DNA from 2 places in the Paenarthrobacter sp. NPDC090522 genome. Region 1 is predicted to be linked to the other one. Evidence: riboswitches for the same ligand, from Rfam matches in the RefSeq annotation. Region 1 holds a riboswitch; the other holds the start of a gene.
What was found. A riboswitch is a leader RNA that binds a small molecule or an ion and turns the genes downstream of it on or off. The one in region 1 is predicted to bind S-adenosylmethionine.

Region 1 (7,817 bases):
AACGCTTCGGCACGGATATAGCGGTCCTCGTGCTTGAGGAACCCGCCGCGCCGGAAGTTGGCGCCGGTCCATGCGTTGTCCGTGGTGACGATGTTCCACGCGGCCCGGCCGTCGGACAGGAGGTCCAGGCTGGCCAGGCGGTGGGCGAGGTCTGCGGGGTCGTTGTAGGTGGTGTTCTGGGTAGCCACCAGGCCGATGTTGGTGGTGATGGCTGCCAGGGCAGCGAGGGCGGTCTGGGCGTCCGGGCGCCCTGCGACGTCAAGGTCGTGGATCTTGCCGAGGTGCTCGCGGAGGCGGAGCCCCTCGCCCAGGAAGAACGCGGTAAAGAGACCCCGTTCAGCTGTCTGGGCCACGCGGCGGAAGGATTCGAAATCGGTCTGCGAGCCGCTGGCTGCGTCCTTCCAGACCGTGGTGTGGTTGACGCCCTGGAAGAAGACGCCGAACTGGATCTGCCCGTTGCCTGCGATGCGGTGGTGCTTGGTCATGGGTGAGCTCTCTTGTGGTTTCTGTGATGAGTCGGCGTCGGTCAGGCCGCGGCAAAGCGGTTGGCCGGGCGCGGAAGCTGGAACGTTTCCCGCAGCGTGGTGCCCGGTTTGAGAGGCGTCACCAGCCCGGTCTTGTGTAGAGCCGGCAGCACTTTGTAGGCCAGTTCGGGGAGGTCGACGTCCAGGACAGCAGGCTTGAGGCGAACGCCGTCTGCCGCTGCGAACAGCGTGGTGAGCACTTCCACCAGGCCTTCGGCGCTTCCGGCGTAGCGGGCTCCACTCCGCCATTCCTCGTGGGCGTCCAATTCGGCCAAGCGCTCCTCGGCCGTCTGTCCGCGGGCGTCCAGAATGACGTCCAGCTCTACCAGTGTCCGCTGTGCGCCCGCCGCTGCTGCCGCGTGGGCCGCCTGCGGAAGCGCCTCGACAGTGGTTGCGGATGCCAAGGCAACGTCTGCCTCGACGGCGGGAATGAGGTCCGCGGGGGCAAATACCACCAACTGCCCCTGCAGGGGACGGGGGATGATGGACGGTCCCTTAACTGAGAAGCGGTTACCTTCGAAGTCGGCGTAATGCAGCTTGTCCCGGTCGAGGTAGCGGCCCGTGGACACGTCCCGGATCACGGCGTCATCTTCCCAGGAATCCCAGAGCCTGCGGCTGGCTTGGACCACATCGGCTGCCTCGGCCGCGACCTCGTTCTCTCCCAGCGGCGTGCGGCCCACGGTGCGGGCTTCCTCCAGCAGGTTCGCGGTATTCACCAACCAACCGGCCCTGCCCTGGGAGGAGTAGTCCAGGCTGGCGAGCTGGGTTGCGATGTGGAATGGCTCGGTGAAGAGCGTTCCTGCTTCCGGAACCAGGCCCAGGGAGCCCGTGAGTGGCGCTGCGAACGCGGCGCGCTGAATGGCGTCGATACGCGTTGGGATTCCTGTGCTGTCGGCATCCACGGCCCGGGTGTCCTTGAACGTGGCAAGGTGAAATCCCGCGATATCGGCGGCCTGGACAGTCTCACGGATCCGAAAGCCCCCCAACAGCGCCTGCGGATCGTGGAGCGCCTTTCGCCACGCAGCCGGGTGGGCTCCATCGCCGTCGAGCTCCAGCCCAACAACGCGTGAACGGAATTCGGGTACAGAATTTGAAGGCATGTTCTCTCTTTTCAGAGGCCGCCGCGCGGCCGGTTGACATTCACTTGCCGCAAACGCGGCCAGGTCTGTTTCCGGAGCACCCCGCCACCTAATGCCTGAGGGTTGCCGCAGCGCGAGCCGGTCCTTGGCGCGCTGACTCTTGACCTGGAACTGAATCTAGAAGCACCTCCAAGGAATGTACAAACGCCCTGACGCGGGGCGTCAACGCGGGAAACATCGCGTCAACGGGCTGCCAAGTTCGTCATTTTCCACTCCGGCCTGTACCCCCGCGTGACGATGCGTTGCGTCGCGTTGAGCCGCATGTAGCGACGCCTGACGTGTTGCTCAACGCTTTTTGGCGCGCGGTTTTCCTGCCTCCTAGCGTGGGCGGCATGACCGTCTACGAATCAGTCCTCGATGCCATCGGTGGCACTCCCCTGCTCCGTTTGAAGAAGCTCGGCGCGGGCGTCCGGCCACGCATTTACGCGAAGCTGGAGTTCCAGAACATTGGTGGCAGCGTCAAGGACCGCGCTGCACTGTCCATGATCCGCGCAGCTGAACAGGCCGGACTCTTAAAGGCTGGCGGGACGGTGGTTGAAGGAACCAGCGGTAATACCGGGATCGGGCTGAGCCTGGTGGCGGCACAACTGGGCTACCGTTCGGTGATCTTCGCTCCCGCTGCCACTGCAGCGGAAAAGGTCCGGCTGCTCCGGGCTTTCGGGGCAGAAGTGCACCTGGTGGCCGACTTCGTGCCGCGCTCACACCCGGACCATCTGGCGAACCGAGCGGCGGCCTTTGCAGCCTCAACCCCGGGTGCCTGGCTGGCACTCCAGTACGACAACCCGGCCAACCCCGACGCGCACTTTGCCGGCACAGGACCTGAAATATGGAAAGACACTGAGGGTGCGGTGACGCATTTCGTTGCGAGCGTCGGAACCGGAGGGACCATCAGCGGCACCGGCCGCTACTTGAAGGAAGCCAGCGACGGCCTGGTCCAGGTCATTGCGGCAGACCCTGAGCACTCCCGCTACGGTGGCGGCAACGGCTCACTCAAATACACCGAAGGTGCCGGTCACCCCCTTCACCCGGCCTCCGCGGAGGACATCTGGCCTGAAGCGTTCGACACCACCTTGGTGGACAAGTACTTCAGCATCAGCGATCGCGACGCCATCTTCACCGCCCGCCGTGCAGCACTCGAGGAAGGGCTGCTCATTGGCGCCACGGGAGGCACAGCCTTGGCGGCGGCTCTGGAACTTGCAGCCACCTTGGATGAAAGCCACACCATCGTTGCGGTCATCCCCGACTCGGGCAGGAACTACCTCTCCACCTATTTCGACGACGCGTGGCTCACCTCGCTCGGCTTCCTGGAACCGACGACGCCGGACGGAACCATCCGCTCGCTCCTCACCGGTGCGCCTGCCGGAGTTCATCTCCTGGCGAACGGCCTGACAGCGGCGGAGGCCGCCGTCGAACTTCACACCCGGTCGCTGGGGCCAAGCGAGCCGGCGTTCCTGGTGCTGGACCGTGGCGATAGCTTTGGAACCGTCCACCCGCGCGAAGTTGTGGGTGTAGTGACCCTGGAGTCGTTGTCCTCGGTGGATGACGCAGCTCCTGCTGCTTCGGCGGCTGTTGCTTACAGGACCGTCGCGGTCGGCGTCCCCGCCTCGGAGACGCCTGACCTGACGGAAGTAGCGGCAGTCCTGGTCGACGGTCGGATCGCCGCTACGCTGCGCTGATCCTCATCCGGTGAAACCGTGGACCTGTGGTCGTAGACGGCCCTGGCAAGGCGGGGTAACTCCACCCCGTCTGCCACGCCACGCCCCCTACCGCGATCGTCCCTGCCCGGCAGCCAAACCGGCCAGATGATGGTTCCAGACACGGGTCCCCTAAACACGGATCGCGCGTGCGCTTCGGAACAGTAGCAATCACTTTCCATGAATCTTCAGGGAGGCCATCATGGGATGTACGGAGTCCATGCTGTGAACCGGAGGCGGCCATGATCCAGGCTTTGCTCTGCAAACTGAACATCCGGCACGAATGGCACGTCGAACACGCCGACGATGGAACGGTGTACCGGCGGTGCCGTCGATGCGGCAAGGACGACGACGAACGCGGCAAAGGGATCCACGGTGATTTCGGCTCATGGGCAGGTCCCGGAGGGGCAGGCTGAAACCTCGGTCAACTGCTCAGCGGCCTCCGCAGGTGGCGGCCAAACTGACACCGTCCGCTGAGATTTCAGTCAGTCGAGTAGCGCTACGCCAAACTCAGCTACGACGGCCCGCAATTCCCCAAGGTAGCGCTGCGCTTGGTCGGTCAGCGGAATCGCGGCGTGACCGATCCAGCCGATCTCGATGCGTTCGTCAACGTCGAGCGGGATGGCGACGATCTCCGGGTCCAGCTGCCCGCTGATGATGCCCGTCGAGATCGTATAGCCGTGCAGCCCGATCATGAGGTTGAAGATCGTGGCACGGTCAGAGACCCGGATCTCCTGTTTACTGGACAGGGTGGAGAGAATCTCCTCGGCGAAATAAAAAGAGTTGTTCGCACCTTGGTCGAAGGTCAGCCGCGGCAAGCCGGCGAGATCGTCGAGTGTCGCTCGCTCTTTTGCGGCGAGCGGGTTCTTCCGTGAAATGAAAATGTGTGGATCTGCGAGGAAAAGCGGTGTGAACGCGAGCCCGGATTCCCGGAGCAGCTTGTCGATGACCTTCCGGTTGAAATCGTTCCGGTAGAGGATGCCTACCTCGCTGCGGAGCGTACGGACATCCTCGATGATGTCCCAGGTGCGGGACTCACGGAGCGAGAACTCGTATTCGGCCACCTCAGAGGCCTTGACCATCCGGACGAACGCGTCCACCGCGAACGAGTAGTGCTGCGTTGACACCCCGAGCAGACGTCGCGTCGGTGGCCTGCCGAGGTAGCGCTGCTCGAGGAGGGCGAACTGCTCGACCACCTGCCTTGCATAGCCGAGGAACTCTGCCCCGTCCTCGGTGAGGGTGACCCCGCGGGCGGAACGAACAAGGAGAGCACGGCCTACCCGGGTCTCGAGGTCCTTCATCGCTGCGGACATTGTCGGCTGCGCTACGTAGAGCAGATCGGCAGCCGCAGAGATCGACCCCTCCGCTGCAACCTCTATGAAGTAGCGGAGTTGCTGCAGGGTCAATCCGCTCGAAATCTGGGCCATAGGCAAATTCTATATGAATGCATAGCAACCACGAGTTACCTGATACCCCTCGAAAGGCTGCACCATGGATACGTCCCCTTCTGAAAGGCCGTCTCCGGCCCATCATCAACGGATTGGCAGCAAATGGCAGACGATTTCAGCTTCAATATCACCACGACCCGGTTCGACGAGGACTACACCCCGTCGGAAGGCTCCCGGATCACGACGAACTTCGCCAACCTCGCACGGGGCGAGCACCGCCAGGAGAACCTCCGCAACGCCTTGACCATGATCCGCCGCCGCTTCAACGATCTCGCAGACTGGGACAACCCGGACCGGGACCGCTACACGCTCGAGCTTGAGATCGTTTCCGTGCAGATACAGTTCACGGCGGAAGGTACGGATCAGCAGTTCCCCCTGTTCGAGGTTCTCGACATCCAGATCGTCGACCAGCTGAACGGTGTCCGTCACCAAGGGATTGTCGGGAACAACTTCTCCTCCTACGTCCGCGACTTCGACTTCAGCGTGGTACTGCCGGCGGCAACAGCAGAAGCGGGCAAGCCCACCGTTCCCGGGAACTTCGGCGATCTTCACGGCAAACTGTTCCAGCAATTCCTCGATTCCCCGGCCTGCCAGGAACGCTTCCCGCAGCCCCCGGTGGTGTGCATCAGCGTCTCAACGAGCAAGACGTACCGTCGAACGGAGAACCGTCACCCGGTCCTGGGCGTCGAGTACCAGCAGGACGAGTTCTCACTCACGGACGCGTACTTCGCAAAAATGGGACTGCAGGTGCGCTACTTTATGCCACGCGGCAGCGTGGCTCCCCTCGCCTTCTATTTCCGCGGCGACCTGCTCAATGACTACTCCAACCTGCAACTGATCGGCACGATCAGCACCATGGAGACATTCCAGAAGATCTACCGCCCGGAGGTTTACAACGCGAACTCCGCCGCCGCCGTCGTCTATCAGCCCAGCCTGGGAGAGCAGGACTACTCGCGGACGCAGATCGCCTACGACCGCGTCGAGCGCAGTCAGCTGGCGGTCAAGCAGGCGAAGTACACGGAGGAGCACTTCATCACGCCCCACAAGGACCTGCTGGACCAGTGGACCGCCAACTACCCCGCTCTCGTCAACTGACTCACGGAGAATCGTCAATCATGAACACACTTTTGCCTACCACCGTTGTCGGAAGCCTGCCGAAACCATCGTGGCTCGCACAGCCGGAGACTCTTTGGTCCCCGTGGAAGCTGGAGGGAGATGCCCTGCTCGAGGGCAAGCAGGATGCGCTGCGCATCGCGCTCCACGAGCAGAGCCGCCGCGGAATCAACATTGTCAGCGACGGCGAGCAAACCCGCCAGCACTTCGTGACGACCTTCATCGAGCATCTCAGCGGGGTCGACTTTGAACAGCGCAAGACCGTGCGCATCCGCGACCGCTACGACGCCAGCGTGCCGACCGTCGTCGGGCCGGTGCGCCGCGAACGCCCGGTATTCGTGGAAGACGCAAAGTTCCTCCGCGCAGCCACCGACCGGCCGATCAAATGGACCCTTCCCGGTCCAATGACGATGGTGGACACGCTCTTCGATGACCACTACAAGAGCCGCGAGAAGCTGGCCTGGGAGTTCGCCGCGATCCTGAACCAGGAGGCTAAAGAACTCGAGGCCGCCGGCGTGGACATCATCCAGTTCGACGAGCCCGCGTTCAATGTCTTCCTCGATGAGGTCAAGGACTGGGGTGTGGCTGCGCTTGAGAGAGCCGCAGAAGGACTGCGCGCTGAGACCGCTGTACATATCTGTTACGGCTACGGGATCAAGGCGAACAATGACTGGAAGGCGACGCTCGGCTCACAGTGGCGGCAGTACGAGGAAACGTTCCCGTTGCTGCAGAGTTCCAGCATCGACATCATCTCGCTGGAATCCCAGAACTCCCATGTGCCCATGGACCTCATCGAGCTCCTCCGGGGCAAGAAAGTCATGCTCGGGGCAATCGACGTCGCAAGCGAGACCGTCGAGACCCCGGAGGAGGTGGCCGACACCCTCCGCAAGGCACTGCAGTTCGTGGATGCGGACAAGCTCATCCCCAGCTCCAACTGCGGCATGGCACCGTTCCCCCGGGACGTCGCGCTGGCCAAGCTGAGTGCTCTCAGTGCCGGGACTAACATCATTCGCGAGGAACTCGCCCGTTCCGCCCCCACGGTGTCGTAACGATGTTTCACGCCTACCCCACAGACACGTGGCTTGCGGATCCGAAGCAAAGCTTCCCGTCCTCCCTCTCGGCCGACGAATTCAAGGCACTGTTCAGGGGCCACCCGGGAGGTGTCGCCGTCGTCACGGCGGATGCGGGCGAAGGGCCGGTGGCGCTGACGGTATCGTCGGTGGTGTCAGTGAGTGCGGAACCTCCGTTGCTGATTTTCTCGGTCTCGGCACTGTCCTCGTCGTCCAAGGTGCTTTCGCGCGCCGAAACCGTCGTCGTGCACCTGCTGGATGCGCACGACGTCGACCTGGCCAAGTTTGGGGCCACTCCCGGCGCCGATCGCTTTGACCAGACTCACCGCTGGTCGGCCCTTCCGACCGGCGAAGCGGTGTATGACGATGTCCGCGCCTGGGTGCGCTGCGCCGTCATCGATCGCATGGAGGTGGGGACCTCCACCATCCTGGCCGTTCACGCCCTGGAGTCCCGCGTGCTGCGTGACGTCCAAGCGGGCGAACCCGGCGACGCCCTGGTCTACCACAACCGTTCATGGCACCGCCTGGGCGAGCATTCAAGGCTCGAAGGCTGATTGCCGCCGGGCTTATGCGAGGCGGGAAGCGATAACGCGGACGACGGCGGGAGGGCAACTCCCGCCGTCGTCCTCGTTAACATCGGAACAACTTCCCTGAAGGGCCTCTGCCGGTTCAGTCCGTGGACGCCAGCAGGTCGAGTACGAAGCGGGCCATGTGCACGCGTCCGGCGACCAGGGTGCGGAGTTCGCCGGAGTCGGGTTCGGCCAGGCGCTGGGTAGCTACTGCCGTGAGTCCTGTGAAGAGGGCCATGGATGCCGCGTGGCCTCGACGC
Region 2 (7,817 bases), on a different contig from region 1:
ATCACGGTGGACCGCGGCCGATATACCGCAGTGGTTGGTGAGGACACCGACAATGAGCGGGTGGTCATTGCCGCACGTGCCCGCGAACTGCGCCGGAACCCGGTGGTCCCGGGTGATTTCGTGGCACTCGTGGGTGATGTTTCCGGTGGCCCGGACACGCTCGCGCGGCTGGTCCGCGTCGAGGAACGCCGGACGCTCCTGCGCCGCAGCGCGGACGACACCGATCCCATCGAGCGCGTCGTGGTGGCCAACGCGGACCAATTGGTGGTGGTTGTGGCTGCAGCGAACCCGGAGCCTCGCACCGGCTTCATCGACCGCGCACTGGTAGCAGCCTACGACGCCGGCATCGAGCCGCTGCTCCTCGTCACCAAGGCGGATGTCAAGGATCCTGCCGAACTGCTGGCCAATTACCTCAGCCTCGACTTTCCGGTCATCATCAGCCGCACGGCGGATTCGCAGGCCTCCGGCATCGATGCACGTTCAGACGACGGGCTCTCCGCCCGTTTGGACAGCGACGCCGTCTCCCGCCTGCGTTCCCACCTCGACGGCAAGGTAACCGTCATGCTGGGACACTCCGGCGTGGGCAAATCCACCATGGTCAATGCCCTCACAGGAGCCGAACGGGCGACCGGTGGGGTCAATGCCGTCACCGGGCGCGGACGCCACACTTCCTCCTCCGCCCTGGCCCTCAAACTGGCGGACGCTCCTTCCGGCAGTTGGATCATCGACACCCCGGGCATCCGTTCATTCGGCCTTGCCCACGTTGATGCCGGCCGCATCCTGCATTCCTTCCCCGACCTGGAGCCCGGCACGGAAGCCTGTGACCGTGGCTGCAAACATGACGCGAGTGCAGTGAACTGCGGGCTGGATGAGTGGGTCAACCAAGGCAATGCCGGCCCTTCCGGCGTGGCCCGCCTGGCTTCGCTCAGGCGCCTGCTCGGTGCCGACCCCCGCCTGGAGGCCAAGGAAACCAAGGAATTGGGCACCGTCAACTGAGGGTCGGAGCCTCACCTCCCCCGGGGCGTGGAGGATTCACGATAGTTTGGTGGCATGACCCAACCCGTTTCCAGCTACAACGATGACTTGCGATTGGCCCACGTCCTGGCCGATTCCGTGGACGCCCAGACCATGGACCGGTTCAAGGCCCTGGACCTGCAGATCGAAACCAAACCCGACCTGACGCCGGTCACGGATGCGGACAAGGCCGCTGAGGAAGCCATCCGCGGACAGTTGTCGCGTTCACGCCCCCGTGATGCCGTCCTCGGTGAGGAATTCGGAAGCAGCGGCCACGGTTCACGGCGCTGGGTCATCGACCCCATCGACGGCACCAAGAATTTCGTCAGGGGCGTCCCCGTGTGGGCAACCCTCATCGCCCTGATCGACGAAGGCGAACCCGTGGTGGGCGTGGTCAGCGCACCAGCCTTGGGCAAGCGCTGGTGGGCGGCCAAAAGCATGGGCGCCTACATGGGCCGCTCGTTGGCCTCGGCCACCCGGCTGAAGGTTTCCAACGTTTCCACGCTCGCGGATGCGTCCATGTCCTACTCGAGCCTGTCCGGCTGGAAGGAGCGCGGGAACCTTGACGAGTTCCTCGGCCTCACCGAGGACATTTGGCGTACGCGCGCCTACGGGGACTTCTGGTCCTACTGCCTGGTGGCAGAAGGCGCCGTTGACATCGCCTGCGAGCCCGAACTGAACCTCTATGACATGGCGGCCCTCGTGCCGATCGTCACGGAGGCGGGCGGCCGGTTCACTTCCCTTGAAGGTGAGGATGGCCCCTTCGGCGGCAACGCACTGGCAACCAACTCGATCCTGCACTCCGAGGTCCTGAAACGCCTCAATCCGGGAATCGACGATCTCCTCTGAATTTTCGACGGCGGACACCTCCCCTGGGAGGTGTCCGCCGCACTTTATTCGCCAAATCCGCCCTTTCCGCATCCTGCGTAACAATGCGCTTAACAAAGTGGACGGCTTTGTATCCGGCATGCGGGGTGCCTTAATGTCTACTACAGGTCACGAGTGCCAGCGCTAAACCCCGGTTTGCTGGCCGGCAACCCTCCATTCGCGGTGGGGTGCCCCGGGTGACGACCAGGCCGGTCCGGAACGGATACGGCAAGCGCGGATCCCCCGCAAGGGGGTCCCTCTTGAGTGAGGTCCCATGAGCACTGTTACGTTCGAATCCACCGTCCTTCCCACTGCCACGCAGGAAGCCGCGGCCGCCAGGCCCCTTGCCGCCGTGACTGGCGCCGAACTGCAGGCGCCCCTGATCCAGGGCGGCCACGTCCGCTACGCCAACCTCGACTACGGAGCTTCCGCGCCGGCGCTGACCATCGTGTCCGCGTACCTGAACGAGGTCCTGCCGTACTACGCGAGCGTGCACCGCGGAGCCGGATTCGCGTCCCAAATCAGCACGTCCGTCTATGAAAACTCCCGCGAGATCGTGCGCGACTTCGTGGGCGGGCGCCCCGATGACTCCGTCATCTTCACCCGTAACACCACCGACTCCCTCAACCTGCTGGCCGGCTGCCTTCCGCAGATCGACGGTACGCCAACCGGCGAAGTCCTGTACCTGGACATCGAACACCACGCCAACCTGCTGCCGTGGCAGGGCGTACCGCACCGCAGCGTCGTAGCCGCTTCCACGCTTGCTGCGACCCTCGCCAACCTGCGCCACGAACTGGCCCAAGGCGGAGTCTCCCTGCTCGCGGTCACCGGCGCCTCCAACGTGACAGGTGAAATCCTGCCCATCGCGGAACTGGCCTCCCTTGCCCACGAATTCGGTGCCCGCATCGTGGTGGACGCTGCCCAGCTCGCCCCGCACCGCCGGATCAACATCGCCGAAGCGGACGTCGACTACGTGGTCTTCTCCGGCCACAAGCTGTATGCACCCTTCGGTGCCGGCGTAGTGGTAGGCCGCCCCGATTGGCTCGACGCCGGAACGCCGCACCTTGCCGGCGGTGGCGCAGTCCGTGAAGCCCGCCTCGACTCCGTCAGCTGGGCGACAGGTCCGGCCCGCCATGAAGGCGGATCCCCCAACGTCCTTGGCGCCGCCACCCTGGCCCGCGCCACGCAGGTCCTGGCCGGCCTTGACCAGCAGGCCTGGCACGACCACGAGGCCGCCATCCGCTCCTACCTTGTGGAGGGCCTGCAGGCCATCGAGGGGGTCACCGTCCACCAGATCTTCAGTGATTCCACGGACACCATCGGTGTGGTCAACTTCTCGGTGGAGGGATTCGACGCCGGTCTGGTAGCCGCCTACCTGTCCGCGGAACACGGAGTGGGCCTTCGCGATGGTCGTTTCTGCGCACACCCGCTCCTCAAGCGCCTGGGCCTGCCGTCCGGTTCCCTGCGCGCCAGCTTCGGCGTGGGTTCCCGGCTGGAGGACGCCGCCCGGCTGCTTAAGGGAATCCAGGAACTGAAGGGCACCGGGCTGGGCTGGGACTACGTGGTGGACGAGGGCCGCTGGGTTCCGGCGAACGACCACCGCAGCTATCCCGAATGGGCCCCCAACACGCCCGGTACCGCAGGCGCTGCTCCCTGCACCGTGGACTGACCGCACTTTGCCGTGACCCGGCCAGCCCTGCCTTGCTGTAAATTCGTAGGGTACTTCCGGCGTTCGCGGTAGAGGAGTCTGTACACACCATGCGGTCCCAAGACCCTTCCAAGGGTTCGCATCAACCCAGCGGTCCCAAGCTGCACGCGGTCCGGCGCAAGGAACTGGGGCAGAGCTTCCAGGATGGCGGCGAGCACTACCATGTGGTGCGTCCCGGCTACCCTGCAGACTCCGTGGATTGGCTTCTTCCTGCCGGCGCGAAGTCCGCGGCCGACATCGGCGCGGGCACGGGAAAATTCACCACGCTGCTCGTGGACCGAGGTCTTGAGGTTACCGCCGTCGATCCTTCCACGGACATGCTGGCGCAACTCCGCCTGTCGTGCCCGCAGGTCCATGCGTTGGAGGGCACCGCCGAGGCGAGCGGACTGGCGGACTCAGCTTTCGACGTCGTCAGTGTTGCCCAGGCCTGGCATTGGTGCGATCCCGACAAAGCCAGCACGGAAATCGCCAGGGTGCTCCGTCCGCATGGCGTCCTGGGCCTGATCTGGAACCAATTGGATACTTCCGTCCCCTGGGTGCACCGCCTTTCACGCATCATGCATGCCGGCGACGTACACAAACCGGGTTTCCGGCCGGCCATCGGTCCGGAGTTCACCGGCTTGGAATGCCATGTCACCCATTGGGAGGATGCTGTGTCCCCCGGGGACATCATGGAATTGACCAAGTCGCGCAGCTATTACCTTCGAGCAAACGAGGCTACCCGTGCCAAGGTCATGGGAAACCTGGAGTGGTACCTCTACGAACACCTCGGCCACGCCCCTGGCCAAACCCTGGCCCTGCCGTACGTGACGCAGACGTGGCGGGCCCGCAAGGCCTGAGCCGCCCTCCCACGGTAGGCTTGGAACGTGAAGACCAGTACGCCCTCCTCCTCGATCGAGGACTACGTCAAGGTCATCTACTCCTTCACTGAGTGGCAGGACAAGCCCATCACGTCCTCCCAGCTGGCCCAACGGCTGGGCGTAGCCAATTCCTCGGTGTCCGAAATGGTGCGCAAGCTCAAGGACCAGGGCCTGGTGGACCACCAGCCCTACAGCGCCATCCGCCTGACGCCCGACGGCATGCGACTGGCCTTGGCCATGGTGCGGAGGCACCGGCTCATCGAGACGTACCTTGTGGAGGAACTCGGCTACCGCTGGGACGAGGTCCACGACGAAGCGGAAATGTTGGAACACGCAGTCTCTGACACCTTCATTGAACGCATGTCCGCCAAGCTGGGCCACCCTGTCCGGGACCCGCACGGAGACCCCATTCCCTCATCCGATGGCTCCGTGGAGCTACCGCACGCCTACCGCATGATCGAACTGGACCAGGGACACGCGGGCCGCATCACGCGCATCAGCGACGAAAACCCTGACCTGCTCCGCTATCTGGCCGCCGAAGACATTGCCTTGGACGCCCGCATCGAGATTGTAGGCCGCAAGCCCTTCGGTGGCGCCCTGGTGGTAAGGATCGGCAGCGGTGCCCAGCGGCGCGACTTCGACCTCGCCGATGAAATTACTTCGGCCTTGTGGGTGCAGAGCACCGAGGTGCACGAAGGCTGCGTCCTCGCTGACGTCTGAGCCGGGCACCGCCCCAGGTCAGGACGCCGCCCCCAGCGGCCCGCCGTCGTCGGACGTTTGGTCCGGAACAGCGGCACCTGCCTCATCGCGCTCCGGGTTGCGGATTCCGACGGCGGACGCCACCGCCCCCAGGACGAACAGTCCCGCCGTGACCAGCAACGCGTTGTACAGGCCATCCCGGGTAAAGACCGGGCCCACGATCAAGCCGGCGAAGGCGATGCAGATCAAGCCGGCGATGCGGGCTACTGCGTTGTTGACCGCGGAACCGATCCCCGCCTCTTCAGGTGGAACGGCACCCAGGATGGCAGCGGTGAGCGGGGCCACGAGCGTCGCAAGCCCCAGCCCGAAGACCACTTGGCCGGGGAACACCTGTGTCCAGTAATTGAGTGGCTCCTGGACGGATAAGGACATCAGGAAACCTGTCCCGCACAACAGGGGTCCCGCGGTCATGAACCACCGCGGACCATACTTTCCGGCAAGGCCGCCAAAGTAGGAAGCGGCGAGCATCAGGATCACCGTCCCCGGCAGCAACGCGATTCCCGCCGCCGTAGCACCCATGCCGCCCACCTGTTGCAGGTAGATGCCCAGGACAAAGAAGCCCAGCGAAATGCCTCCGTAGATGGCCAAGGTAGCGAGATTGCCCCAGCCAAAGTTCCGGATGGCGAAGAGCCCCAGGGGAAGCATGGGCTCGGAGGTCCTGCCCTCGTGGAACAGGAAGAACCCCAAAGCCACACCGCCCAGCAGCAACGGAACCCACACGAAGGGGCTGGTCCACCCCAGCCTGCCCTGTTCGATGAACGCGAAGACCGGGCCGCCTAAGCCGATCATGGCCAGCAAGGCGCCCGGGTAGTCGATCCTCTTGCTCTTGTCCCGGGCCGCGTCCGATGCCCGCAGGCCAGCCAACATAGGCCAGATTGCGGCGGCCGGAACCACGTTGATAAAGAAGATCACCCGCCAGGACAAGAGGTCTACAGACACTCCACCGATCAACGGTGCCACGATCGCCGCGGCACTGGTCCACCCGGACCACTGGCCGATTGCCTTGGACTGCGCCGGACCGGAAAAAGACGTGACGATCATGGCAAGGGAGCTGGGCACCAGCAGTGCCCCGGCAATGCCCTGCAATGCCCGGGAGACCACCAACACCTCGCCGTTCCAGGCAAGTCCACACATCACCGAGGTCAGTGCAAAACCAGCCAGGCCCCACTGCAGGATCCGGGCGCGGCCAAAATGGTCGGACAGGGAACCGGCCACCAGGATGAGGGCACCCAGGGTGAGGAGGTACGCATCCACCACCCACTGCTGGATCACCAGCCCGCCGCCCAGTTCACGCCCGATGGCCGGCAAAGCGAGATTGACCACGAAACCGTCGAGGATGGCGATGAAGGAAGCCACAATAGCCACCAGCAGCACCTTCTTCTGCAGGGGCGTGCTCGGCTGTATGGCCTCCGGTTCAGTCATGAGCACAGCCTACGCTTGCCGTATCGTTGAGTGGTGATCAGCAGACGTGATGTGGCCGTTGCCCTCGATATCTCCATGGAAATGGCCCAGCGCCACGGCATCCCGTCGCGCTTGCCCGAGGCAGGCCTCCGGGATCTCCAGGACAACCCGCCGCCATGGCTGGTGCAGTCCCGTGCCAACCGAACCGGGAAGCGTCCGGTCTGGGTACAGCTCACCTGCGCTGTCTGTGGTTTTTCCGAGGCCGCCCGGCCCAAGAAGTGGTGGCCCGACTTCTCCTTCGTCTACTGCGGGCACCACCGGAACTCCGAACTTCCGGAACTGTTCCTGGGTGATGTCCGGAGCGAATACGAGGGCATCGGCAGCCGCTTTGTCGGCGTCGTGGACGTCCGCGAGGACCGTTAGCCGAACTCCCCCATCTCGGACGGGATCGCGAGGAGCTGGACCACCCTGCCGTCGCGAAGCACTGTCAACGGGAAGGGCTGGCCGATAGCATCGGCGAAGAGCAGTTTCTGGAGGCTCTCGGCGCTCGATACCGCCCGGCCTTGCGCCTGAAGCACCAGGTCCCCCGGTTCCAGCCCGGACTGCTCGGCCGGAGAGCCTGCCATGACCTCCACTACGCGAAGGCCTTCCTTTTGGCCTGTGCGGACCACTGCACTGGCATCGAGCGGAATGGGCGTACTGACCAATCCGAGGTAGGCCCGCCGCACCCGCCCGTCCTTTAGCAAGGAGGCGATGATGCGCCGCGTCGTCGCGTTAATGGGTACCGCGAGCCCCAGCCCCAATCCCGCAACCGCGGTGTTGATCCCCACGATCCGACCCCTTGTATCCGCCAAGGCACCTCCGGAATTGCCGGGATTCAAGGCAGCGTCCGTCTGGATCACATCCTCGATCAGCCGCCGGTGTTCTCCCGCACGGACAGGGATGGAACGGCCAAGGCCGCTCACCACGCCCGCAGTCACCGAGCCCGCCAGGCCCAGGGGGTTGCCAACCGCAATCACCAACTGGCCCACCCTCAGGGAGTCCGCGTTGCCCAGCGCCGCTGGCGGCGGCGTTGCCTTCAGCCCACGCACAACGGCCAGGTCGGACAACGGATCAGCTCCCACCAGTTCGACGTCGCTGTGCTTTCCGTTGGCAAACACAGCCCTGCCGGATTGGATCCCGGCCACCACGTGGGCGTTCGTCAGCAT

Region 2: another riboswitch for S-adenosylmethionine. It lies ahead of ACIQT2_RS03175 (aminotransferase class V-fold PLP-dependent enzyme); the one in region 1 lies ahead of ACIQT2_RS21005 (LLM class flavin-dependent oxidoreductase).

The regions. Positions count from the first base shown of each region.
Region 1 covers NZ_JBIVXL010000022.1:45,849-53,665, forward strand. The annotation lists gene ACIQT2_RS21000 (NtaA/DmoA family FMN-dependent monooxygenase) at 1-485, opposite strand, end outside; gene ACIQT2_RS21005 (LLM class flavin-dependent oxidoreductase) at 527-1,624, opposite strand; SAM riboswitch class IV at 1,660-1,769, opposite strand; gene ACIQT2_RS21010 (PLP-dependent cysteine synthase family protein) at 1,996-3,339, shown strand; gene ACIQT2_RS21015 (hypothetical protein) at 3,600-3,773, shown strand; gene ACIQT2_RS21020 (LysR family transcriptional regulator) at 3,843-4,784, opposite strand; gene ACIQT2_RS21025 (DUF1852 domain-containing protein) at 4,908-5,900, shown strand; gene ACIQT2_RS21030 (methionine synthase) at 5,921-6,967, shown strand; gene ACIQT2_RS21035 (flavin reductase family protein) at 6,970-7,542, shown strand; gene ACIQT2_RS21040 (phosphotransferase) at 7,658-7,817, opposite strand, start outside.
Region 2 covers NZ_JBIVXL010000002.1:228,212-236,028, forward strand. The annotation lists gene ACIQT2_RS03165 (ribosome small subunit-dependent GTPase A) at 1-996, shown strand, start outside; gene hisN (histidinol-phosphatase) at 1,051-1,863, shown strand; SAM riboswitch class IV at 2,009-2,122, shown strand; gene ACIQT2_RS03175 (aminotransferase class V-fold PLP-dependent enzyme) at 2,156-3,550, shown strand; gene ACIQT2_RS03180 (class I SAM-dependent methyltransferase) at 3,640-4,428, shown strand; gene ACIQT2_RS03185 (metal-dependent transcriptional regulator) at 4,456-5,169, shown strand; gene ACIQT2_RS03190 (MFS transporter) at 5,188-6,630, opposite strand; gene ACIQT2_RS03195 (hypothetical protein) at 6,706-7,032, shown strand; gene ACIQT2_RS03200 (S1C family serine protease) at 7,029-7,817, opposite strand, start outside.